DNA from 3 places in the Blautia sp. HCP3S3_C12 genome. Region 1 is predicted to be linked to each of the others. Evidence: riboswitches for the same ligand, from Rfam matches in the RefSeq annotation. Region 1 holds a riboswitch; each other region holds the start of a gene.
The links. A riboswitch is a leader RNA that binds a small molecule or an ion and turns the genes downstream of it on or off. The one in region 1 is predicted to bind cyclic di-GMP.
Positions count from the first base shown of each region.

Region 1 (8,453 bases):
AGCTCCGGCAAGATCAGTCTCATCAAAAGGCATAAGAGTAGAAGAAAGTTCCAGAGCATTTAAACCTTCTCTTTTGGTTGCCTTAATTTTTTTGTTGGAAGATTTGATATTTGTGATTTTGGCATTAGAACTCAGGTTTCTAATGAAGATATAGCATTCCGGAATATCCAAAATAGTTTTTGCTCCACCATTTTCGTTAGGTCCTCCAAAAGCCCCCACTACACGTACTGTTTGTTTGGCTGCACAGGTGGGTACCTTTGCTTTTGTGGCAGCCTGTACCTCAACAACTGAGTTTATTGGTGTGGGAATCCCTGTTGGACAAAAGCCTGCAATAACCAGAGAGGCAACCAGTATCTTTGCAAAACGTTTCATTTTCTTCTTCATGTTCATGATGAAAATCCTCCTTTGCATTCATCTGATTTTGCTTTCGGTTCTACGAAAACATTATATATTGATATAATTAGAATACTACTCATTTTCGGACTTTTCAATGGCCGCTTAGAAATTTCTTAAAAAAATAAAAACCTGCTAAAAAGTTTTTAACTTTTCTTAGCAGGTTTTTGTTTTACTAATCCGTCAGAATATTTTGCAAGGTATTGATCAATTCCTCTATAACAATTGGTTTGGATAAGAATCCATTCATACCACATGTCAGTGCTTTCCTTCTGTCTTCGTCAAAAGCATTGGCAGTCATGGCAAGGATTGTAATTCCCGCCAGTGAAGGATCATCCAGTGAACGGATCTGCTCAGTAGCCTCATATCCATTCATTACAGGCATCTGCACATCCATAAGCACCAGATCATAATCACCTGGTGTTGAATTCTTAACTTTCTCCACAGCCTCTGCTCCATCTTCCGCTGTATCAACCCGAAAACCATATTCACTAAGGAGCGCTACTGCAATTTCACTGTTCAGTTCATTATCTTCCACAAGCAGTATGCGCCTGCCTCTGAAATCTGAACTTGCTGCCGGAAGAATATTATCCTCTGCCTCAGCCTGCTTCTGGCCGATAGCAGCCATCAGAGTCTCTCTGATATCTGACATAAACATAGGTTTGGCACAGAACGCAGTTACCCCTGCTGCCCTGGCTTCCACTTCAATATCTGACCAGTCATAAGCAGTCAGGATAATGATCGGCGTATCGTCACCAAGACTACGGATCTGACGGGTAACTTCAATGCCGTTCATATCCGGCAGACGCCAGTCAATGATATAAGCATGGAATGCATCACCCATTTCCATAGACTGTCGTGCGCGGAGAACAGCCTCCTTACCGGAAAGTGTCCATTCCGAACGCATTCCAACCTTTACAAGCATCTTAGTCACACTGTCACAGGTATTGAAATCATCGTCTACTACCAATGCCTTCAGGCCTTCCAGCTCTGCGATTTTCTCTATACGTTGATTCTCAGGCTGGATCCGCAATGGCAGGCGGATAATAAATTCAGTACCTTTTCCCTGTTCTGTCTGAACTTCAATGATTCCACCCATCATATCCACGATGTTCTTGGTAATAGCCATGCCCAGCCCTGTACCCTGAGTCCTGCTTACAGTGGAAGTCCGCTCTCTCTCAAAAGGAGAAAAGATCTTCTGTACAAATTTCTGACTCATGCCGATTCCGTTATCCTTTACCCGGATTTCGTACAGTTCACAGCCTCTCTGTGTACCCGGATACTCTCTCAGCCGGACAGAAACGGTTCCGCCTGCAGGAGTAAACTTGATCGCATTGGACAAAAGATTCAGCAGCACCTGATTCAGCCTGGTCTTGTCACAATAAACATCCTCATTGGTAACATCCATGACATCCATGTAAAGCTCCAGCTGTTTCGCATGGATCTGTCCGCTGATAATGGTTTTCAGATCATGAAGAACCTCTGACAGACTGACTTCCGTTTCTTCCAGATGAATCTTTCCACTCTCAATACGGCTCATATCCAGGATATCATTGATCAGTGAGAGCAGATGATTACTGGAGGAAAGAATCTTACCCAGATAATCCCGAACCCTTTCTTTATCATCAATGTTGCTTACAGCCAGTGTGGTAAAACCAATGATCGCATTCATTGGTGTACGGATATCGTGAGACATATTGGAAAGAAAGGTGCTCTTTGCCTTGTTTGCAGTCTCCGCAGCGCGGACCGCCTCAGAAAGGGCCTGATTCATTTTTCTGTCAGAGGTACGATCTGACAGAACCAGGATATATTTCTTTTTCCCGTTTACCTCGCTGCCCATTGCAACGTTATGAAACCAGCGGTGTTCTCCTGTTTTCTGATGAACATATTCAAAATCCCATTCCTGCTGCTCATGAACCTGGATTTCTTCCAGATAATTCTTCTCCGGATTTTCAACATCCCCGGAATGCAGTTTCCCAAGGACACAAATATCTTTACGGATCTGTTCTACTGTAATACCCAGCAGTTTTTCCACATTGGGACTGACGTAATCTACTTTATACGTTTTAGCATCCAGCAACAGGAAAACGTCATCCACATTCATTGAAAGCTTTTGAAACAGTTCGTCCTTATACAGGATCTCCGTATCCTTTCTCTTCAGGTTTACCCTGTTTTTTTGGAGAATAAATCCAATAAAAAGACCGGCAATACACAATGCTACGGCACTCACAAGCATTATAGTACTGCGCTGCAGAGCATTCATACTGGCATTGACGATATCAGCCTGGACAAGTCCCAGAAAGATCCAGTCCTGAGGTTTGGATTTCTCATAGACCAGATAGTAATCCTCTCCATCCAGATTTATCAGCATTGCATCTGTATGTCCTTCCTTAAACTCTTCTGAAAGCTTAAGGATCTCTTTTTCAGACAGAGTAGAATGTTCTCTCAGAATCCCAAAGAAATTATACACCTCTCCCCATGCCTCAGAAGAATGATCCACAACAACACGGCCATCCGGATGAACCACATAACTCTGGGCATTTCCATTGAAAGCAGAAATATTCAGCACATTTACGATATCAGAGTTTTCATAGGCAATGGCAATAGCATCATATTCAAAGCCCTGATAACTTCCATGAGGCCTGGGAGTAGCAAAAACAAGGAGCTGGGATTTTCCGGGAACTGTTGCATTGGTTATCACATCATTTCCCTGCCGGATCTCATCTTCAATATTTTCCTGCAATCCCAGATACCCGGTTTCACCTGTTGCCATCTTATAGTTCCCGTCCGCTGACAGGAAATAAAAATCTAAAAAGCCTGCATCTTCCTGTGCTTTCTCTATATACTCACGAATTTCACTTTCATCGGAAGTGTTCTGCAGATATTCCCCCCATATATGGAGATAAGTCAGATTCTTATTTGTCAGCTCACTTAGCATATTATCAGACAGATGAAAAATTTCTGTCAGGTGAGAAACACTTTCCTCATAAACAGTCTTCGATACAAACCCCAAATATCGGAAAACAGTCAAAAGGATTCCAACGAATAGGGCAATAAAAATTGCCGTATTCCATCGTTTTCTCGCAACCCGTTTCTTTCTGTTTGTATTATGATTCTTAACATCCATTCTTCTCACCTCAGAGTAATGTAGTCTTCAGGCTCTGCAAGAATGGCATTACCATCTGAAACATATGTTGTCCAGGTATCTTCCACAGAGGTATCCCCTCCATCAAATACAATATTTTCCTCTGCCGGATAAGCTTCCATATATTGTGGTGCTGCAAGACAGGTCACAGTAAAAGTATCCTTGTCCTGAATCTGTTTTCCATTCTTTGAAACTTTACTCAATGTATAACCATTATCCGTTTCCTTGATTTCTACAGAAATACCACTGAACACAGGCAGAGAGCCGCGGTTAAAGGGGATAAAGCCTCCCTGGTAGCCTTCTACGAAGTTTCTGACCATTTTCTTCAGTTCTGCCCCACTTATTTCGCTGCTGTAAGCGGAAAGCTCGTTTGGCATGATCATGTTGCCCGCCATTTTTTCTGTATAACCGGCCTTCAGTACATTTCCCGTAAAGCTGTTTCCTGTTGCAATCAGCACATCCGTCCCATAAATACCGCGCAAAGTGTTTGCCATAACAGAATAGGCTTCATTGCCTCCGCTGGTATGGAAACGATTGGAATAAGTTTTCTTTGAATCCAGCACAATATCCTCAGAAGTGGATTTTTCTTCAAGAAGCTGGGAATTAAATGACTGATAAGCCTGCTCTGCATTATATTCTCCTGAGATCATCTTGGACACCACATCTCTGGAAACGGAGAAAAAGTCATTTGACGCAATACGGATATACATATGGTTTTCTTCAATCACAGGTTTCACATCCTTCAGATATTCCGTAAGCTGGAAATCCACATCCTGGCTGTAGCTTAACAGATCCTGCCCATCATAAATAATCCGGTTCTGCGCATCCTCTGAAAGCATTGTGTTCAGTACCTTCATTGCTTTCTGCCGGCGTGTTTCATCCTTTGTCAGGTCACGGTTTAAAGCTATCTGGAAATATGGTGTAGTCATCAGCCACTTTTCGCCGTTCTGCTGAAAGAATGGCAGGAATGTTGTGTTAATGCCCTGATCCTGGAACATTTTTACACCGAAAGAACTGCCGAAATACATGGCAAGCTTGCCACTTTGGTACATCTCAACCACATCATCATAATTCATATCCAGATCATCCCGGCTCAGCCCTGTATCCTGAATAAACTGCTCCATACGTTCAAAAGCCTCCGGCCAGACGGTACTGTCCAGACCTTCTCTCTTTGTATTGTCCGGGTCACTGTAGATAGTACGCCACTTACGTCCATCCACAGAAGACAGCTCTGATGCAGACAGACCCTGCAGTGTTTCCATACAGGTATAATCATAGTAATAGTCTGCAGTAAACCCACGGATACCCACCTCATCAAATGCCTGGCAGGCAGAAACGAAGCTTTCATAATCCGTTGGAAGAGGAATATCATACTTTTCAAAAAGATCTTTGTTCACTACAAAGCCATGGGCATCTGCACACACAGGAAGCCAGTTTACACTGCCATCCTGATTTTTGAAATTGTTAAGGTAGGTATCATAGACAGCACCTGCAGCATTGGTTGTGGAAAGATCCATCAGACTGTCCTTCAGGGGGCTTGCATCATGGAGGGAAAACCGGCAGCAAGTTATAATATCCGGCAATCCACCGTTTTCGTTCAGAAAACGATAGAAATCCAGATCATTATTGCCTACTACAAATTCAATGTTGATATCCGGAAGCTGTTCCTGGATGTATGATGCGTATTTTTCATACAGATTTGTGGTCCATAGATACACTGTGATAGTTTCCGCGTCTTCTTTTTCCGTACTTTTCCTGCCGCAGCCAGACAGAAGTGACATGACTGTCACCATCACCAAAAGTACAGAAACTAACTTGTTCCATTTTTTCTTTTTCATTATCACTTCTCCCTCTGATTGCGTTTTACTAACTCATTGATCACTTTTACTAATAATTTCCTATCAACAGGCTTGGCAATATGTTCATCCATTCCTGCTGTTCTTTTCTATTGTCCCTCAAATTTAACCGAATCAGGTAAGTCCCCTGCGGAGATTTCAAATATCCGCTTGAAGCAAAAAAAAATTCCATGTAAAAAATTTTTACAGGAACTTTTTCCATAATGCCCATTTAACATTTTACCTTTTATTATTACTGAGGCATGATGCAACCGGCTGGCATGGCCAGATTTCAGTCTGACTTTAGCTCCTTCTGGCTTTGCGTCCCGGCTTTTCAACCGGCTTGCTAATAAATATGCCATAAAAAATCTTTTTTTATTATAGCACTCATACTATATCATGTCTATAAGAAAATATGTTACTGTTCACTCTGTTCACAGCAACACGCTTCGCGATGCACAGAATTTATGCTAATCGCATAAATTCGCGCAGTATGTCTCGGGTTTTCTGTGACCTTCGCTCACAAAAAACACCTCGCGGGATATTGCCAGTGAACAGTAACGAAAATATACCTCTTAACATACAAATCCAGCTTCCCATCAAAACTTAAGAGAAATTTACCGGAATGAAACTCCTTCATCAACCGGCCATGATTTTCTAAGTGCACCATAGGAGATCAGAAAATTCGCAAGCCAGCCGGCCGGTACAGCAAGCCAGACAAATGCAATTCCATAACGCGGTGCAAAGATCAAAGCCACTGATAGACGGATTGAAAGGTTTACCATATTGGCAATAAGAAATGGCCGCATGATTCCAAGTCCACGAAGGACTCCATCTGTTGCCATCTTAATACCCATAAAAATAAAGAAATAACCCAGCCATTTCATATAATCCCCGGATACCTGATATGCCAGAGCAGTTCCATCTTTTCCCAGGAATAAGGAAGAAATTGGAGTGTGCAGTGTTTCAATGACTATGAAAGCAAGGACTGCGAAACACAGATCCAACACCAGTGCAGCGCGATATCCTTTTTTGATACGTTCTATTTTCTTTGCCCCAAGATTCTGGGATACATAGGGCGAAACCGCATTACCAATGGATACAAATATCAGTGAAAAAACATTCTCTACTCTCATGGTTGCCGCATAACCTGCCAGCGCCTGTGTACCGAAGGGATTTACAACTGCCTGTACGATCATCATACCAATTGACACTGTGGATTGCTGAAGAACCGATGGTACTGCAATACGAAGCATGGAATGTAACTCCTGCCTGTCAAACCAGTGAAATCGGCTTTTATATCGACGCATCCGGTTAAAGAAAATCAAAAGGGAAAACACTGCGGAAATCCCCTGCGCAATGAGAGTTGCAAGTGCGGCACCGAACACACCCAGCCCTAAACCTGCCACCATCCAAAGATCCATAACAATATTCAAAACAGAAGAAAATATCAAAAGACCCAGCGGGATCTTAGATTCGCCGATGGAGTTGAACATCGTTGAAAGGATATTGTACATAAACAGAAAGGGAAATCCAACAAAATAAACACGCAGATACAGTACTGCTTCATCCAGTATGTCAGCAGGTGTTTGTAATAAACTCATCATAAAATGAGAAAAGCCAAAGCCAAAAACCCCCAGAAGTATACTCAGAATCAGAAAACTGATCAACGATGTTGACACAATTGTTTTCATTTTGCTATAATTCTGGGCTCCAAAATAGCGGCTCACAAGTACACCTGCTCCTACACCTGCACCCAATGCTACACAGATGAATACATTGGTCAAAGCAGCACAGGCTCCAACTGCCGCAAGTGCCGAGGACCCCACAAACTGACCAACAATAATGGAATCAGCCATATTATATACTTGTTGAAAGAAGCTGCCCAGAATCATAGGCATTGCAAAAACAGTCAGTGCTTTAAGAGGGGCATCTGTGATTAAATATTCATCTTTTGACATTCTCCTTTTCCTCCATAAATTCCTGCTTTTTATCCGAAATCACGATCGTATTTCCAAAATGTAAGTTTTAGATTTCGTTACGAAACAATTATATGCAGTTACAGTAAATAAGTCAAGCAGCTGTTTACTTTTAGTAATATAAATGATATGATATTTAAGAAAATCTGCTACCAGACGGACATTATTTTATATTATTTTACAGGAGGGAACTTATGTATCTGGACGGTTTAGATGAAATGGATCAGAAAATTATCCGGCTGCTTATAGAAAATGCACGTATCTCCTACTCTGCTATTGGTGAAGAAACCGGTATTTCCAGAGTGGCAGTAAAAGTCCGTATCCAGGCTTTGGAGAAAAGAGGCGTAATCGAAGAATATACAACAATTATTAATCCGCAAAAAATCAGTGGGGCTGTATCATGCTACTTTGAAATTGAAACAAAACCGGAGTACTTGTCGCAGGTAACAGATATATTGTACAAAAATGATACAGTCACTCAGATTTACCGTGTCACAGGAAGAGACAAGCTTCATGTACATGCAGTTGCTTCATCAGGTGATGAAATGGAATACTTTCTGCATAATGTCATTGATACATTGCCCGGAATTATCAGCTGCAGCTGCAACACAATCTTATCACGCATTAAAGATATTAAGGGATTACGGCTATAGAAGTCTTTATTCTCTTTTCCGTCGCTTTTTAACCAAATCAAGTAAGTCCCCTGCTTCAATTGCGAAAAGCAATAAGCAGTGGGTGGGGACTTTTGTATCAGGAGGATTTTAATAATGTACACACATAAGGTTCAATACTACGAAACAGACAAAATGGGAATTACCCATCATTCCAATTATATACGATGGATGGAAGAGGCCAGAATTGACTTTTTGGAAAAATCCGGATTTTCCTATGATAAGCTGGAAAAGGACGGAATAATTTCACCGGTAATATCGGTCGAGTGCTCTTACAAAAAAACTACTACCTTTTCTGATGAAATCAGTATTGAAGTAACAGCACTTGCGTTTAACGGTATAAAGCTGAAGCTAGGATATGTAATGAAAAATGTAGAAGGCGTGACGGTATGTGAGGCTTCCTCCTGTCACTGTTTCCTGAATACAGACG
Region 1 covers NZ_JBQHWC010000025.1:2,703-11,155, reverse strand. Annotated here, with positions in the region: gene ACTNDS_RS15085 (hypothetical protein) at 1-390, opposite strand, end outside; gene ACTNDS_RS15080 (response regulator) at 569-3,520, opposite strand; gene ACTNDS_RS15075 (extracellular solute-binding protein) at 3,526-5,376, opposite strand; cyclic di-GMP riboswitch class I at 5,638-5,731, opposite strand; gene ACTNDS_RS15070 (MATE family efflux transporter) at 5,991-7,334, opposite strand; gene ACTNDS_RS15065 (Lrp/AsnC family transcriptional regulator) at 7,547-8,005, shown strand; gene ACTNDS_RS15060 (acyl-CoA thioesterase) at 8,120-8,453, shown strand, end outside.

Region 2 (8,453 bases), on a different contig from region 1:
ATTGCGAATTTTTTATGGAATTTACCATTTTGTTTTAATTTTGTGGAAAGATAACGCTCATTGTAAAGTCCGGTCAGTCCATCTGTATTTGCCAGCTTCTCAAGTTCATGCTTCTGACCAATATCCTGAACGATCAGCATAACTTTCGACAGTACGCTTCCTTTCCATTCCACAGGAATCACTGACATTACTTTGTAAGAAGACTTATCAAAATTACAATATTCAAACGTGTACAAATCCTCTTCCGACAAAATAACCTTTCTTAGATGTTCCGGCGAAAGCAGATATTCCATCTGTGCATTGATTGATTCCGTAATAACCACATATTTTTGAGACATATAATGAATAAATTTCAGATAATCTCCTGTAGGCTGATAAACTGCGTCATTGTTCATTTCATAATAGTCATACCGTCCACTGTCCAGATCACAGACAGCAAAGCGCTCCACAATTCTGGTAACACCCTGGAGAAGCTGATCCATGGCAATATTCTGCCTCAGCATCTTTCTGCGCTCTTTTTCCGCATTCTTCGAATCTGTCACATCACGTAAAAAGATCATGGCATGTTTGGGATTTCCATTCTCATCTGTATCCCCTGCCATCACTACATTTCTGGCAATACGCTGTTCTCCGTTAATCATCACCTTACATTCCTGGCTTAATTCTCCTTTAATCTTGCCCAGTTCCTTTATAATATATTCCCTGTTATAAATTTGTGCGACTGCCACTTTACTCTCCGGACAGACATAATTATCAAGAAACCTCTGTATCAGCTCATCCCATGTCTGACTGTTTCTGAAAATTTCCAGAAGTGGATTCTCTACTTTCATGGATTCAAAAGTATTTTCCTGAAGATCGACATAATATTCACACATATTCAAATCAGTAAAAGCACGATGAAAAGCTTCTTCTCTTGCTTCCTGTTCTGATGCTTTCTTACGTTTATCAATGTTAACAATAACCCCCACCAACTGACTGAGAGAACCATTCATACGCCGGACAGCCCTGCAATTTGTATTAAACCACTGATAGTTTCCATCCCGCATTAAAATTCTGTATTCTCCCTCATATTTTTCATGCTGAAAATCGCCAGGAACTCTTTCCATAAATTCAATGATTTCAGAACGGTCATCCGGATGTATTCTGCCCAATACAGCTTCTGCAGTGTTCGGTATTTCACTATTATCTTTAAATCCCAGCATATGGCAGAACGTGTCACTCAATGTCACCTTTGATATTGTTTCTTCCTGATCATAATCTATACTCCATAAACCATTCTCCACCATTTCATTGATCAGTTCCAGATTCTGAGTTGAACGGTCAGACCTGGCAGATAACACCCATACCGGCCGTCCTTCATTATCCTCAGCATCTGTTTTTACGATCCTGACTAATATGGGGGAGCCTTTGCTGTCCATAAGATACATTGTATAGAATCCATGCAGATTCCTGAATTCTTCAGCAGAAAGGAAACACTCCTGATCATTGCAGATCACATTGCTCAAATAGCCACCGGATACTTCCATAAATTCATTAAGTTCATATCCTAAAATCTGCAGAAAAAAATTGCTTATCGTCCAGATACTAAGTTTTTCATCATAATAACCGGCAACTGTCCCTACAGGGTCATTCTGAGTCAGTACATATTTAAAAGCTTCCTGAGCAGAAGCATTGATATCTGTATCCATATCCGCATCTTTATTTGCCATATATATTTCGATGTTATTCATTTTCCCAAGCATACTTTCATGCTCTGACATAATATTCTCAACCTCTCTCCAACATACAAAAAAAGAATAATGTGCAGCTTTGCGCCACAGCCTTTCGACTGCTTTGCCTATACTGAATCCTGAAACAGTATCTCTGTTTTATATCTTCATGAACTCAATATACTATCCTTTTTAATTTTTTATTACTTTTTGCCTTCTAAAGCAAATTAATATTTTGGGGAATTGCAATAGATTATTATCACATATTCTTATAATAATATCAACCGCCTTTTTTCTATTTTACATTATTATTTCATAAGAAAACAAATCCGACATCTTACAAATAAAGATGCCGGATCCGTCTTGTTATTACTATTCAATTTATCATCCTGCCAGATGCAATACTTCTAATAAAAGTACCCAACTCAAACCATAATATGTCACAACTGCCACAAGGTCATTGATCGTAGTGATCAGCGGACCGGATGCAACTGCAGGGTCAATCTTTATCTTCTTAAAAAACAGCGGAATACATGTACCAACTGCACTGGAGATCAGCATTGCCAGCAGCAGTGCTGCGCCAATACATCCTGATACTGCATAGGAAAACAGAAGTGTTTTCCCCTTAAACAGATAGATATACAATCCTATCAGTATAAAGGACAGGAATCCAAGAAGACTGCCGTTACACAAGCCTATCCTCATTTCCTTCCATACCAGTTCCAATTTCTGCTTTCCTGTCAGTGATTCATCCATGAGAACACGAATTGTTACAGCCAGTGACTGTGTACCGACGTTACCTGCCATATCCAGGATCAGTGACTGGAAGCACATAATAATCGGAAGTGCAGTTACTACTTTTTCAAAAATTCCTACCACAGAGGAAACAACCATACCAAGTCCCAGAAGAATGATCAGCCATGGCATACGTTTCTTCATACTCTCTTTCAGCGGCTCTTTCAGATCCTCTTCTGCAGTCAGACCGGCCAGCTTCGCATAGTCATCACCCATCTCATCATCAACCAGGTCAATGATACTGGCAGATGTGATAACCCCCAGAAGCTGATTATCATTGTCAAGAACCGGAATTGAATCCTCAGAATAATCCTTCAGTTCTTCAATACAGTCATCAATGCTTTCCTCCGCGTATACATACGGATAAGAAGTCACCACCAGATTCTCAAGCAGATCATCCCGTCTTGCAATGATCAGTTCTTTCAGGTTGATCGCCCCATAAAATTTCTGCTGCTCTGTCACTACAAAAATAGTAGAAATATTGTCATTTTTTGCAGCCTGCTCGATCAGACTGCTCATTGCCTGCTTAACTGTCAGTTTATCTGTGATCACAATATAATTTGTTGTCATGCGGCTTCCGATCTCATCCTCATCAAAGGATGCGATCATCTCCACATCACGTCGAACCTCAGGTTCAAGCAGATCGATCAGTATTTTTTTCTTTGTTTTTTCAACTTTATTTAATACATCTGCAAGAGCATCTGTCTCCATTCTGGATAAAATGGCTGCTGCTTTTTTCACATCCATTTCATTCAGATACTCTGCTGCATTCTCCTCATCTGTATATTCAAAAATATCAGAAAGCATATCTGTGTCCAGAATACGGTACAGTTTGTATCGCTCCTGTACAGTCAGAACCGGTAATACATCAGCCAGGTCATTCTCATGATAATCCTGCAGTCTGGCTACCATAACAGCCGGAGATGTGTTGCTGCGGATAATCTTCAGAATTTCTTTTGAATAATCCTGTACTCTTTTTTCCATTACTTTTTCCTCCGTTATTTACATAAAAGTACACAAAAAGAAAGCAGTCTGTTACACTTGTTATGTTTACTGCTACCTTCTCTATACATTTTCCAGCACAACAAATGAGTAAGTTCTGTCATCACTTACTCTTGTCCTCTGTCAAATATGTAATTGCATGATTCGGGAGATTTCATAATACAGGATAAGATATAAAAAGACGTGGTAATATATGACTACAGCAGAACAGAAGGGCTGCTATACTCATATACTCTTTTTATTTCAGATCCTGTGCTACTACTTCGCCCATGAGAATCGCAATTATCCATTCTGTTCCACCTGCCTTTTCTGTCAAGCGGATATTCGCAATCCGCTTCGCTACTTGCTCATAACCGAATAACTGCTCCGCAGTTTATTCGGTTAAATTTTCAAATTATCAATTTGTTCAAAACTGAAATGCACTGTTATTGTAACCGCCCCACACTGAAAAAGCAACCCTGTTTTACTATTTTTTACATTAAATTTTGTTAATATTAACGTAATGACAGGTTTGCTTCTTTTGCAGACAAATGTTACAATAAAATCACTTTATCAACACTATATTTCACATATTTACAGGAGAATATTTTTTATGTCATTTATCAGTGCTTTTGATGTAATGGGGCCGAACATGATCGGCCCTTCCAGCTCACATACCGCAGGTGCGGCACGTATTTCCTATCTTGCCCAAAAGATGCTTGAAGGTCCCTTAAAAAGAGCTGATTTTATTTTGTACGGTTCCTTTGCCAGAACCTACCACGGACACGGCACAGACCGTGCTCTGCTTGGGGGCATCATGGGTTTTTCCACAGATGATATGCGCATCCGGTATTCTTATGAGCTTGCACACGAAAATGGTCTGGAATTTTCTTTTACTCCAAATGAAACAGAAACAGATATCCATCCAAATACTGTAGATATCTGTATGGAAAATGAAAAGGGCCAGAAAATGACTGTCCGTGGAGAATCTCTGGGCGGCGGCAAGGTCCGCATCGTGGAGATCAACCATGTACAGGTAGATTTTACAGGCGAATACAGTGCTGTGATCGTGATTCATCAGGATACCCCGGGGGTTGCGGCTTATATCACAAAATGTCTCAGTGACCGCAGGATCAACATTGCATTTATGCGCCTCTTCCGCGAGGGAAAAGGTGATATTGCCTACACCATCGTAGAATCTGACGGCAGACTTCCGGAGGACATTGTCCCCGTGATCCGTGAAAACCCTAATATTCACGAAGTTATGATCGTACAGATGTAGAAAAAGGAGGATTTTTATTATGGATTTTAAAAATGCACAGGAACTGCTCACACTCTGTGAAGAAAAAAATCTTCCTATTTCAGAGATCATGCGAATCCGCGAAATCGAACTTGGGGAAACAACAGCTGAGACTGTGAAAGAAAAAATGACCCGGGTACTGGAAATTATGAAAGAGGCCGCACGTTCTCCCATCCACAAGCCGGTAACATCCATGGGTGGTCTGATCGGTGGTGAATCCAGAAAACTAAGTCTGCATGCACAACAAAAAAAGGAGCTCTGTGGTGATCTCCTTCAAAAGGCAATTACTTATGCCATGGCAACACTGGAAACCAACGCTTCCATGGGTCTGATCGTAGCCTCTCCCACTGCCGGTTCTGCCGGAATCGTTCCCGGACTGATGCTTGCAATGCAGGAGCATTATCATTTCTCTGATGCCACGATTATCCAGGCATTATTTAATGCAAGTGCTATCGGATACCTGGCAATGCGCAATGCCACAGTCGCAGGTGCTGTAGGCGGATGCCAGGCTGAGGTTGGTGTTGCTTCTGCCATGGCAGCTTCTGCTGCTGTGGAACTGATGGGCGGTACCCCAAAAGAATGTACTTATGCCGCATCTACTGTTCTTATGAATATGCTGGGCCTGGTCTGTGATCCGGTAGGCGGTCTGGTAGAATATCCTTGCCAGAACAGAAATGCAGCAGGTGTGGCCAATGCGGTGATCGCTGCTGAAATGGCTCTCGCCGGAATCCGCCAGCTGATTCCTCTGGATGAAATGATACAGACTATGTTTGCAGTAGGCAGGAAGCTTCCTGCTGAACTGCGTGAAACTGCAATGGGTGGATGCGCCGTCACCCCATCTGCGTGTGAAGCATGTCATATATGCAGATAATCTGTTTCATCATTTATGCTTTCTATTCTGGCAAGTGTAATTGCCTATTACATTTGCAAATGGCTGGATAGAAAATAGCAGCTGGTAGTCAGCCTAGGGAATAAGCCACCCTGCCAAAACGGAATAGAAAATCCCCAGAGTTCGCACCTCCGGGGCTTTTTGCTGTGTTACTAATGAATTAGTTTCATCATTTCGCCTATCGGCATTATTACATATGCAGATTTTGAAATCAATATGCATATGACTCAGTTCTTCAATAAAACCAATTTTCTTCATCCGTCTTAAGCAATGCACTCTTCGCCAGCTGATCTGCCTCTTCATTGTAGTGATTGCCTGTATGGGCTGCTATTTTACAAAAAGAAATCTTTACTTTCTTTCCTGCTTCCTGCATATAGGCTGCGTATTTGCTGGTCAGTGGTGTTTTGGCTCTCCATACACCTGTTACCCATTTCTCTACCCCTTCATAATCATAGCGGATTTCCACAGCCGGATATTTGTTTTCTATGGCCCAGTTTACTGCAGTCATGGAACCAAGCATCTCTCCTGCCACATTTCGGATGGCAACTCCTGCAGGGTCACTGCCACTTCCGGATTTGCGGATTTCCTGTCCGTCCGGTGTAAGGATCACACAGCCAAAAGCATATCTGCCAATGCTTTTCTCAAAGCTTCCGTCCACATAGGCAATGACCATATTTTCAGGTACCTCCACGATTCCTGCTGCTTCTTTTGCTTTATCACCGGACACATTTCCTGCTGTCTCCATGTTCAGAAAAGCCAGTGCTTCCTCTTTTTCTGTAAATCCCCGAAACTCAGCTCCTGAATATCCGCTTACTGCCTTCTGGCACTCCGCCCATGTAGCAAAAAGTCCTGTTTTATGTCCCTTGCGTACTGCATATATTTTCTTCTTTGCCATAAAATCCTCCTGAACAATCAATATTTTGACTCACATTACTTTACTATATTTTGATTAATACTATATAATCTTTCTTTCTATCAGGCAAGTTATACAATGGAAATTTCTCAAAAAAACGTGCAGATACATTTTTAAATCGAGATAAACTTTCAAGCCTGAAGTTATCTGTCGACTTCAATGTTTCTGCACGTTTTTTATAATAACAGATATTTTTAATCAATACCTTCTGTTAATCTGTAGCAATTACATAAAATACTGCATTCCTCTTTATCTGAATTTATAAAGCCTTATGATACAATTCCACAATATCCTGTTTCCTGGAGGATCTTGGATTTACTACAATATTTCCGCTCTTCATAGCATCATCCGCCATGGCATCAATCTTGCTTTCAATCTCCTCATCAGAAAGCTTTTCTCCCTTCTTCGCCTGGCGGATGGCTGTAGTCAGGTCTTCCGGGATTCCGATATCTTCGTTTAATTCCCGGATGGCATCCACCAGCATCAGCGGTTCAAACTCGTCCTCATATGCCGGGATCGGACTGATATAATTGTAAATCTTCAGATATCTGCCCTGATCTGCCAGCGCATTATATTCTGCAATCACAGGGAGAAGAACTGCATTTGCCACTCCATGTGCCACATTAAAGAAAGCACTTACCGGATGACTCATGGCATGAACATTTCCAAGTCTTGCAAAGGAAAAGGCGATTCCTGCAAAAAGAGATCCCGTAAGCATTGCCTCTGCAGCCTCCAGATCTGTACGTCTTGCCACAAAACGGCGGATATTTCCACCGATCAGCTCCATTGCTTTCTCTGCCATTGCGTCAGAAAACGGAGATGCTGCTGTGGAAACATAAGCCTCCTCCGCATGGATAAATGCATCGATTCCGCATGCTGCTGCCACAGATGCCGGAGCAGAGGTGAGAAGCTCAGGATCCAGGATCGCATATGCAGGAAGAAGTTCATAACTGAATACCGTCAGCTTATAATCTCTGCTGTGGTCAGTGATAACAGAAAATGCCGTAACCTCTGAGCCGGTTCCCGCAGTAGTCGGGATTGCGATCAGCGGAACAATTTTTCCGGGAACCTTATGTGCCCCCTCATATTCTGTAATGCTTCCGCCATATTTAGCCGTAACTCCCACTGCTTTTGCCACATCCATAGGAGAACCACCGCCCAGCGCAACGATAAAATCTGCGCCGGAATCCTTATACGCTTCTGTCGCTTTTTCCACTGTGGTAACAGATGGGTTTGCTTCCACATCTGTAAAAATATCCACTGCCATTCCGGCGTCTTTCAGATAATCCGTCGCCTTATCCACAACTCCCATTTTCCGGAGAGTTGGTCCGGAGATCAGCATTGCATGAGAGCCCCCAAGCTTTTTGGCACATTCCGGAAGCTTTGCCAGAGTACCAGCACCGACTGTAATATTCTGAGGAATAAAAAATTCAAATGGATTCATTAATTTCTGCCTCTTTTCCTGTGATTTTTCAATATCATTTAATTATATCTTTATGCCATAGAGGAAAGCACCCTGTCAATAGCCGCATCGATTACCACATCAAGCTCTTCATCATCAGCCTCCGGCATAAGACTTGCTGCATCCTCATCAGAGATCAGTTCAATAAGTTTACCAAAGTCTTCTTTATATTTACGTTTACAGATCGCATAAAATACAACTCCAAGTAAGCTCCAGCCGCCTACCATGATCCATTCCTGAAATACCAGACTTCCACCGGAACCCGGAATACAGTAAACCAGAAGCATCAGCCCTGACATGACTACTGCCATAAAGCCTACAAATTTGTAGTGACCTACTTTGTAAGGTCTTGCCATATCCGGTTCCTTTTTACGAAGGATCAGGAAAGATATAGAGACCATACA
Region 2 covers NZ_JBQHWC010000005.1:7,728-16,180, forward strand. Annotated here, with positions in the region: gene ACTNDS_RS06405 (sensor domain-containing diguanylate cyclase) at 1-1,760, opposite strand, end outside; cyclic di-GMP riboswitch class I at 1,764-1,848, opposite strand; gene mgtE (magnesium transporter) at 2,094-3,488, opposite strand; gene sdaAB (L-serine ammonia-lyase, iron-sulfur-dependent subunit beta) at 4,099-4,767, shown strand; gene sdaAA (L-serine ammonia-lyase, iron-sulfur-dependent, subunit alpha) at 4,787-5,656, shown strand; gene ACTNDS_RS06425 (ribonuclease H1 domain-containing protein) at 5,910-6,569, opposite strand; gene ACTNDS_RS06430 (iron-containing alcohol dehydrogenase) at 6,847-8,031, opposite strand; gene ACTNDS_RS06435 (APC family permease) at 8,082-8,453, opposite strand, start outside.
Region 2: linked by a shared signal. The riboswitch ahead of ACTNDS_RS06405 (sensor domain-containing diguanylate cyclase) and the one ahead of ACTNDS_RS15075 (extracellular solute-binding protein) in region 1 are both predicted to bind cyclic di-GMP.

Region 3 (8,453 bases), on a different contig from region 1:
AGGGGATCGATCTTTGCGATAACCTCCTGAATTTCTTTCAGTCCAAGACCATGCTCCTTCAGAATCCCAAGTCTCCAGTTCATCAGCTTATCATAATCCGGCTCATCGCGGGTAGTTTTCTTCAGCTCCGGGATGCCGCTGGCCTCTGCAAATGCGATCCAGATCTCAGGCACCATAACGCCCTCTACATCAAGACAAGTGATATACATGATAGAATCCTCCTTTGTGAAAACATCTTTATTTGTAAATATTCTTTACCGCTTTATTTGACGAAAATATCTTAACATATTCTGAAGAGCCTTGCAAGTTACTGTTATTTATGTACAGATATATCCGGCGTAAGCCGAAGGTTCTGTATATCCGGCGAATATTACTGAGAATGGAGTCAGGCGGATATTCGCAACCTCCGCAGGGGACTTACCTGATTCGGTTAAAAAATATGTATTGACAATAAAAAAACAACTCCCTATAATAGTTAGGAAACTAACAGATTGCATCCTAACCATGTGGCAAAATCCGGGAGGTGAACATCATAGACCAGGAAACCAGGCAGAAACTGAACAATATGCACGTAGGCCGTCTGATCCGTATTTTATCCCATTCCATGAGACGTCACAATCCGGCGGAAATGATAGAGAATAAAGATCTGACATCCATGCAGAAGCATGTGCTGAAATTTATCCTTCTGGAAACCATACACAGAGATCTTTACCAGAAAGATATTGAAGAGGAATTTCAGATCAGGAAACCTACAGTAACAGGAATCCTGCAGCTAATGGAGAAAAACGGATACATTTACAGAGAATGTGCGAAGCAGGATGCCCGCCTGAAACGGATCCTTCCCACAGAAAAGGCAGAATCCCTGCGCCAGCCTATCCTTCACAGCATTGAAGAGGACGAAGCAGCAATGATTCGGGGCATCCCGAAAGAGGATGTGGAGCTGTGCAAACAGGTTCTGTGGCAGATGTGTGCAAACAGAAAGAAAATGTGCAATAAAAAAGACAGCAATTACAAAAAATAAAATACAAGGAGGACATCAACAAAGATGAACAAAAAACTTTTACGTTCCGTCCGGGAGTACAAAAAGCAGTCCATTCTGGCACCGCTTCTGGTAATCCTGGAGGTTCTGATGGAAGTTCTGATCCCCCTGGAGATGGCCAAGATCATTGACATCGGTATCGTCCAGGGCAATCTGAGCTACATCATACAGAGAGGAATCATTCTGGTTGTGATGGCAATGCTTGCACTGTTTTTCGGCGTACAGGCCGGAAATATGGCAGCTTACGCAGCAGCAGGCTATGCCAAAAACCTGAGACATGATATTTTCTACAAGGTACAGGATTTTTCCTTCAAAAATATCGACCATTTTTCCACCTCAGGACTGGTTACACGAATGACTACAGACATTACCAATGTGCAGCAGGCATATATGATGAGTATCCGTCTGCTGGCCAGGGCACCGTTTATGATCATTCTGTCCTGGATCATGACACTGACCATCAGCAAACCGGCATCAATCCTGTTCCTCATTGCCATACCATTTCTGGGTGGAACTTTGATTTTTATTGCAAAAGCAGCCCACCCACATTTCATTAAGGTATTTGATGAGTATGATGTGCTGAACAATTCCGTACAGGAGAACGTAAACGCCTCCCGTGTGGTAAAGGCTTTCGTACGTGAGGACTATGAGATTGAAAAATTCCATGGGATTTCCAGATATGTCTATGATCTTTTCACCAAAGCAGAGAAGATCGTGGCATGGAATGCCCCGGTTATGCAGTTTACCATGTATACAGTAGTGCTGATTCTGGTAGCTATCGGCGGCAGATCCATCGTAGGTGGTACCATGGAGGTAGGAGAGCTTACCAGTGTGATCGTCTATGCACTGCAGATCATCGGTTCCCTGATGATGGTAACATTCGTATTTGTTATGATCATGATCGCTGAGGCATCCACAGACCGAATCGTAGGAGTACTGGATGAGGTTCCGGAAATGCAGGATCAGGCTGATGCAGTGAAAAATGTGGCAGACGGCTCCATAGACTTCGACCATGTGGACTTCAGCTACGGAGGAGAAGGTGGCAACCTTTCTCTGAAGGATATTAATCTTCATATTAAATCCGGCCAGACCGTAGGAATCATCGGCGGTACCGGAAGCGCCAAGTCTACACTGGTGCAGATGATCCCCAGACTCTATGATGTTACAGGGGGAAGTGTAAAGGTAGGAGGCGTTGATGTGCGCGAGTATAATCTGGAAGCGCTTCGTGACCAGGTATCCATGGTTCTCCAGAAGAACGTGCTTTTCTCAGGCAGCATTTATGAAAACATCCGCTGGGGTGATGAGCACGCCAGTGACGAGGAGGTTCAGAGAGTCTGCCGCCTGGCACAGGCAGACGGATTCATCAATGAATTTCCGGATGGCTACAACACTATGATCGTCCAGGGCGGAAACAACGTATCCGGTGGACAGAAGCAGCGTCTGTGTATTGCCAGAGCCCTGCTGAAGAAGCCAAAGATCCTGATTCTGGATGATTCCACCAGTGCGGTAGATACCAGGACAGATGCCCTGATCCGTAAGGCTTTCCGCGAGGAAATCCCGGATACCACCAAGCTGATCATTGCGCAGAGAGTTTCTTCTATTGAAGACGCAGATCAGATCATTGTACTGGATGACGGTAAGATCGCAGGAGTAGGAACCTCCGAAGAATTACTGAAAACCAATGAGATTTACAGAGAAGTATATGAATCACAGGTCAAAGGAGGCGGAGAAGATGAATAAGAAGAAAAAAGTAGACCAGAACACCATCAAAACTGCCAAAAGACTTCTGAAATATATAACCGAAACCTATAAGCTGCGGCTGATACTGGTATTTATCTGTATCTTTCTCAGCGCAGTAGCCAGCATTTCCGTATCCCTGTCCCTGAAATATCTGCTGGATGATTATATTATCCCGCTGATCGGACAGACAGCCCCCAATTATGCAGAGCTGTACAAGGCAATGGCAGTTCTGGGCTGCATTTTCGCAGTAGGGGTGATCGCAACCTTTATTTACAGCAGAATGATGGTATTTATCGGACAGGGCGTGCTGAAGCGCATCCGTGACGATATGTTTGAGCATATGCAGACTCTGCCTATCCGTTACTTCGACCAGAATACCAACGGCTCCATCATGAGTCTCTACACCAATGATACAGACACACTGAGACAGATGATCAGCCAGGCAATCCCTCAGGGACTGATGGCACTGTTCACCATTATCGTAACCTTTATCTCCATGCTGGTGCTTAGTCCACTGCTGACCATCCTGGCTGTGGCTGTTATCTTCATTATGATGGCAGTGACCGGTAAGATCGGGGCAAACAGTGGTAAATATTTCATCCGTCAGCAGGTATCTCTGGCAGATGTGACCGGATTTGTGGAAGAGCGCATGAACGGTCAGAGGGTTGTTAAGGTTTTCAACCATGAAGCAAAATCCGAACAGGAATTTGACCGTCTGAACGAAGCTCTCTTTGAAAGCTCCGCCAACGCCAACAAATACGCCAACATGATGGGTCCTGTCATCGGAAATATCGGTAACCTGCAGTTCGTACTCACAGCAGTTCTGGGAGGATTTCTCTCTGTAGCAGGAGTAGGCGGCATCACTCTGGGTGTCATGGCTTCCTATCTGCAGTTCACAAAGAGCTTTACCCAGCCCTTCATGCAGGTGGCACAGCAGTTCAATGCCATTGTTATGGCCCTTGCAGGTGCTGAACGAATCTTCAACCTGATCGATGAGAAGCCGGAAGAAGATGAAGGTTATGTAGAGCTTGTTAATGCGAAAAAAGATGCCCAGGGAAATATTACAGAATGCAAAGAAAGAACCGGCATGTGGGCATGGAAGCATCCTCATTCTGCTGATGGCTCCGTAACCTATACAGAACTTACAGGAGATGTCCGCTTCGAGGATGTAACCTTCGGCTATAACCCGGATAAAGTAATCCTTCAGGATATCAGCCTCTTTGCAAAGCCTGGCCAGAAGCTTGCCTTCGTAGGCTCCACAGGTGCAGGAAAAACTACCATCACCAACCTGATCAACCGTTTTTACGATATCCAGGAAGGTAAGATCCGCTATGACGGAATCAATATCACCAAGATCAAGAAGGATGACCTGAGACATTCACTGGGAATCGTACTTCAGGATACCCACCTGTTCACAGGAACCATCCGGGAAAATATCCGCTACGGAAAACTGGATGCCACAGATGAGGAAGTATATGAGGCAGCAAGACTGGCTCACGCAGACCAGTTCATCAAAATGCTTCCAAAGGGCTACGACACCATGTTAAGCGGAGACGGCGAAGAACTGTCCCAGGGACAGAGACAGCTTCTGTCCATTGCAAGAGCAGCAGTAGCCAACCCACCGGTACTGATCCTGGATGAAGCAACCTCCAGTATCGATACCCGTACAGAAAGCATCGTACAGAAAGGTATGGATAACCTGATGAAAGGCCGTACCGTATTCGTAATCGCCCATCGACTCTCCACCATCCGCAACAGCGATGCAATCATCGTACTGGATCACGGCAAGATCATAGAGCGAGGCGACCACGAAGACCTGATTAAGTTAAAGGGAACTTATTATCAGTTATATACCGGTAAGCTGGAGCTCTCATAAAACACCGGCAAAATATTTTGAGGATCAGGGACTTTTTAAGGAAAGTTTTGACCGCAATTATTTCAGAATATGAATAATTGCGGTCTTTTTTTTGTGCGTGCTGCATAGGATATACAGAGGGACAGATATCCACGGACAGGCTATGCATACTTCTGCTGTTCATCTTTCACAATAAAGACGAAATGTAATATATTTAACGAAAAATTTCGTCAAAGTGAAGAAAAAAATTGTTCAAATAGACAAGACAAAAAATCTGGACGAGTAAAACAGTATATGGTAAAATATAGGAAATATGAGGGCAAACCTGATGAGAGTCAGGGGCGCAAAGCTAGGAGCCTTAAGGAACGTAAAGAGTAAGCCTGAAGGATGGCATACTCAGTGAAAAAGGTAGTTCGGTTGCAATTATTTCTTAAGGGGGATAATTGCAACTTTTTTTTATTTCAAAAAAATTAAAATTTTGTAATGCTTTTGTTACATGGGAAATGACAGGAAGGACTATACAGCAATGACGGAAAAGGAATTACGGCGTTTAAGCCGTATGGATTTACTGGAAATGCTTCTGGAACAGAGCAGAGAAGTAGAGAGACTTCAGAAAGAACTGGAGACAGTTAAGAACCAGCTCAGCGACCGCAGGATCATGGAACAGGAAGCAGGTTCCATCGCAGAGGCGTCACTGAAATTGAATAAAGTATTCGAAGCTGCACAGCAGGCAGCAGACCAGTATCTGGAGAATATCCGAATCCGGTCGGAGATTTCACAGAACGGAGAGACAGAGAATGAAGCAGAATAAGAAGAGAAGAGAGATCACTTCTATGCCTTCGGTGGAACTGCTGGAAAAGGAAGTAAACCGTAAGAAATATCAGAAACGGTATTTCCAGGTACTCAGAAACACCATTTACACACTGATCACAGTGGCGGCTGCGGCAGTTCTGATCGCTGTACTGCTCCTGCCGGTGCTTCAGATCTACGGAAGCTCCATGACCCCCACACTGCGGGAAGGTCAGATCGTAGTTTCACTGAAAGGTTCGGAATTCAGACAGGGCGATGTAATTGCCTTCTATTATAACAACAAGATCCTGGTGAAGCGTCTTATCGCAGGACCGGGAAGCTGGGTCAATATTGACGAAGACGGAAACGTCTACGTAGACGATAAGCTTCTGGATGAGCCATACCTGAGAGAAGGAGAGAAAGCTTTGGGAGACTGCAACATCAAGCTCCCCTATCAGGTACCGGACGGACGTTATTTCGTAATGGGTGACCACCGTTCCACATCTGTGGACAGCCGAAATACAGCCGTAGGTCCTGTGGCAGAGGAACAGATCGTCGGCAAGATCGTATTCAGCATATGGCCGTTGGAAACATTTGGCACGGTTTCATAGAAATGACACCGTATTTTCTGATAAGTACAAAACTGTACAGAATAATAAAGAGGGAGGAAGAGGAATATGAAAGAGTCTCTGTCTCAGCAGACAGCAAACCTGAAACATAAGAATAACAGACATAAACGCTGGAAAGGCATAGTCAGCATCTTTGCCTGCATGGTAGTTTTCTGTACTGTATATGCACTGATTCTTCCGGCACTTACGGCAGAAGGAACACCTCACTGTGGAAAAGAAGAACATACACATACAGAGGATTGCTATGAGAAGAAGCTGATCTGCGGCAAAGAAGAAGGAGAAGGTGCACATCATCATACGGATGAATGTTACCGGGAAGAACAGGTTCTTGTCTGTACAACGCCTGAATCCGACGGACATCAGCACACAGATGACTGCTACACAGAAGAACAGGTCCTGACCTGCACAAATACAGATCCCGACCACGTACATAATGAAATCGACGGATGCTACACAACCGAGAGAAAACTCACCTGTGGCAAAGAAGAAGGAGAGGGTGCCCATCACCACACAGAAGAGTGCTACGAGACAAAGAGAGAACTCATCTGCGGACAGGAAGAGAGCGATGGACATAAGCACACAGACGACTGCTATAAGAAAGAACTTGTCTGCGGCAAAGAAGAACACAAACACATCCTTGCCTGCTACTCCGACCCGAACGCAGATGTAGAAGACGGCAATGTATGGCAGAGAACTGTAAGCAGCGTTACACTCACAGGAAACTGGGGTGCAGACCTTGCAGCCATTGCCCAGACCCAGAACGGATACACAGAGAGCACAGCCAACTACGCAGTAGCAGAGGACGGACAGACCATCCACGGCTACACCCGCTACGGCGCATGGGCAAACGATCCATACCGCGATAACTGGTCCGCCCAGTTCGCAGACTTCTGCTTAAGCTACGCGGGAGTACCAACGAGCGCAGTACCTCAGAACAGCGACTGCAGCGCATGGAACTATACAATTCCTGATGGCTACACACCGAAAACCGGCGACCTGCTCCTTCTGGACACAGACAGCAACGGCAGCGCCGACCACGCCGGAATCGTAACCTCCGTAAGCGACAGCACCCTGACCGCCATCGTAGGCGACGCCGATAAAGCAGTCAGAAACAACACCTATAATATAGGAAGCGAAAATATCAAAGGCTACGTCTCCATCCCGGAGAATCCCGCACTGGCAACCCCGACACCGGAACCGACCAAAGAAGCGGAAGTAACACCGGAAGCCCAGCCGACCCAGGAGCCGGAGGCAACCCCGGAAGTTACCGAAGAACCGACTCAGGAGCCGGAGAACAAAGCGGATGATGCAGCAGATGATAAGGCGGATGAGAATAAAACTCAGGATGAGGATGTTAAGGAAGACGATTCCAAGAAGGATGATACTGCTAATAATATAGAAGTAACTCCTACACCGACACCAACCTCTGAAGCAACACAGGAAGTTCAATTGGAGCAGCAGACAGTAACTGCAGAACTCTACACAGATAGTACATATGTTACAGCAGAGCAGAGTGAAAATGCAGTTATCGTAAGTGGTGCTCTTCCGGAAAATGGAAGCGTAAAAGCATTCCCTGTTAATAATATCAACATGGAAGGGATGAAAGTCCTGTGTGCATGGGATATTACTATATTTGATGCTGAGGGTAATAAATGGGAGCCGGCAGAAGGAAATACGATTGCAGTTCGGTTCCAGCTTAGCGAACTCCCGGAAGAAAATGCTGACTATAGTATTTATTATGTTCCGGATGAAAGCGGAAACGAAAAACCAGAAGAAATCCAGTCAGAAGTGACAGATGATGGAATCAGTTTCAATGCAGAACATTTCTCCATTTATGCAGCTGCATTTGATATGACTAAAAATAGTACAATTAAATTAGACACTTATATAAAAAATGTAGAAATAAAACACAGGAATTCAGATAATGAAGACTGGAAAGCGGTGACAGAACAAGATCCGATTAAGAAGAATGATAAAGTTGGATTTGTGTTAAATTATGTTTTACCTGGTGGGATTTTGAGTGATGAAAATAAGACTATTACATATCAGATACCATCAAACATAAAAATATATCATAATGAAGATGGAAAAATTTATGATCCTTCTGGAGCTGTTATCGGAACTTATCATATTGATACAACAGGTAAGGTAGAATTTGAGTTTCTGGATAAGTATGTAAAATCCAATAAAGATGGAAACGCTATAAAGGGAAGTTTCTTATTCGAATGTTCAGCCAGTGAAATTGATACAGATGAAACTGGCAGAGTAGAGTTACCCTTCTCTGATACCGTAAAGGTGGATGTGAGAATTCCGGATAAAACAATTACAACAGAAGATTTAAAAGTCCGGAAAACTCAGGTTGTAGATCAAAAAAATGGAACTATAACTTACACAATTGAAG
Region 3 covers NZ_JBQHWC010000002.1:33,934-42,386, forward strand. Annotated here, with positions in the region: gene thrH (bifunctional phosphoserine phosphatase/homoserine phosphotransferase ThrH) at 1-209, opposite strand, end outside; gene ACTNDS_RS02340 (MarR family winged helix-turn-helix transcriptional regulator) at 524-1,021, shown strand; gene ACTNDS_RS02345 (ABC transporter ATP-binding protein) at 1,046-2,779, shown strand; gene ACTNDS_RS02350 (ABC transporter ATP-binding protein) at 2,772-4,655, shown strand; cyclic di-GMP riboswitch class I at 4,943-5,059, shown strand; gene ACTNDS_RS02355 (DNA repair protein) at 5,161-5,445, shown strand; gene lepB (signal peptidase I) at 5,432-6,034, shown strand; gene ACTNDS_RS02365 (SpaA isopeptide-forming pilin-related protein) at 6,101-8,453, shown strand, end outside.
Region 3: linked by a shared signal. The riboswitch ahead of ACTNDS_RS02355 (DNA repair protein) and the one ahead of ACTNDS_RS15075 (extracellular solute-binding protein) in region 1 are both predicted to bind cyclic di-GMP.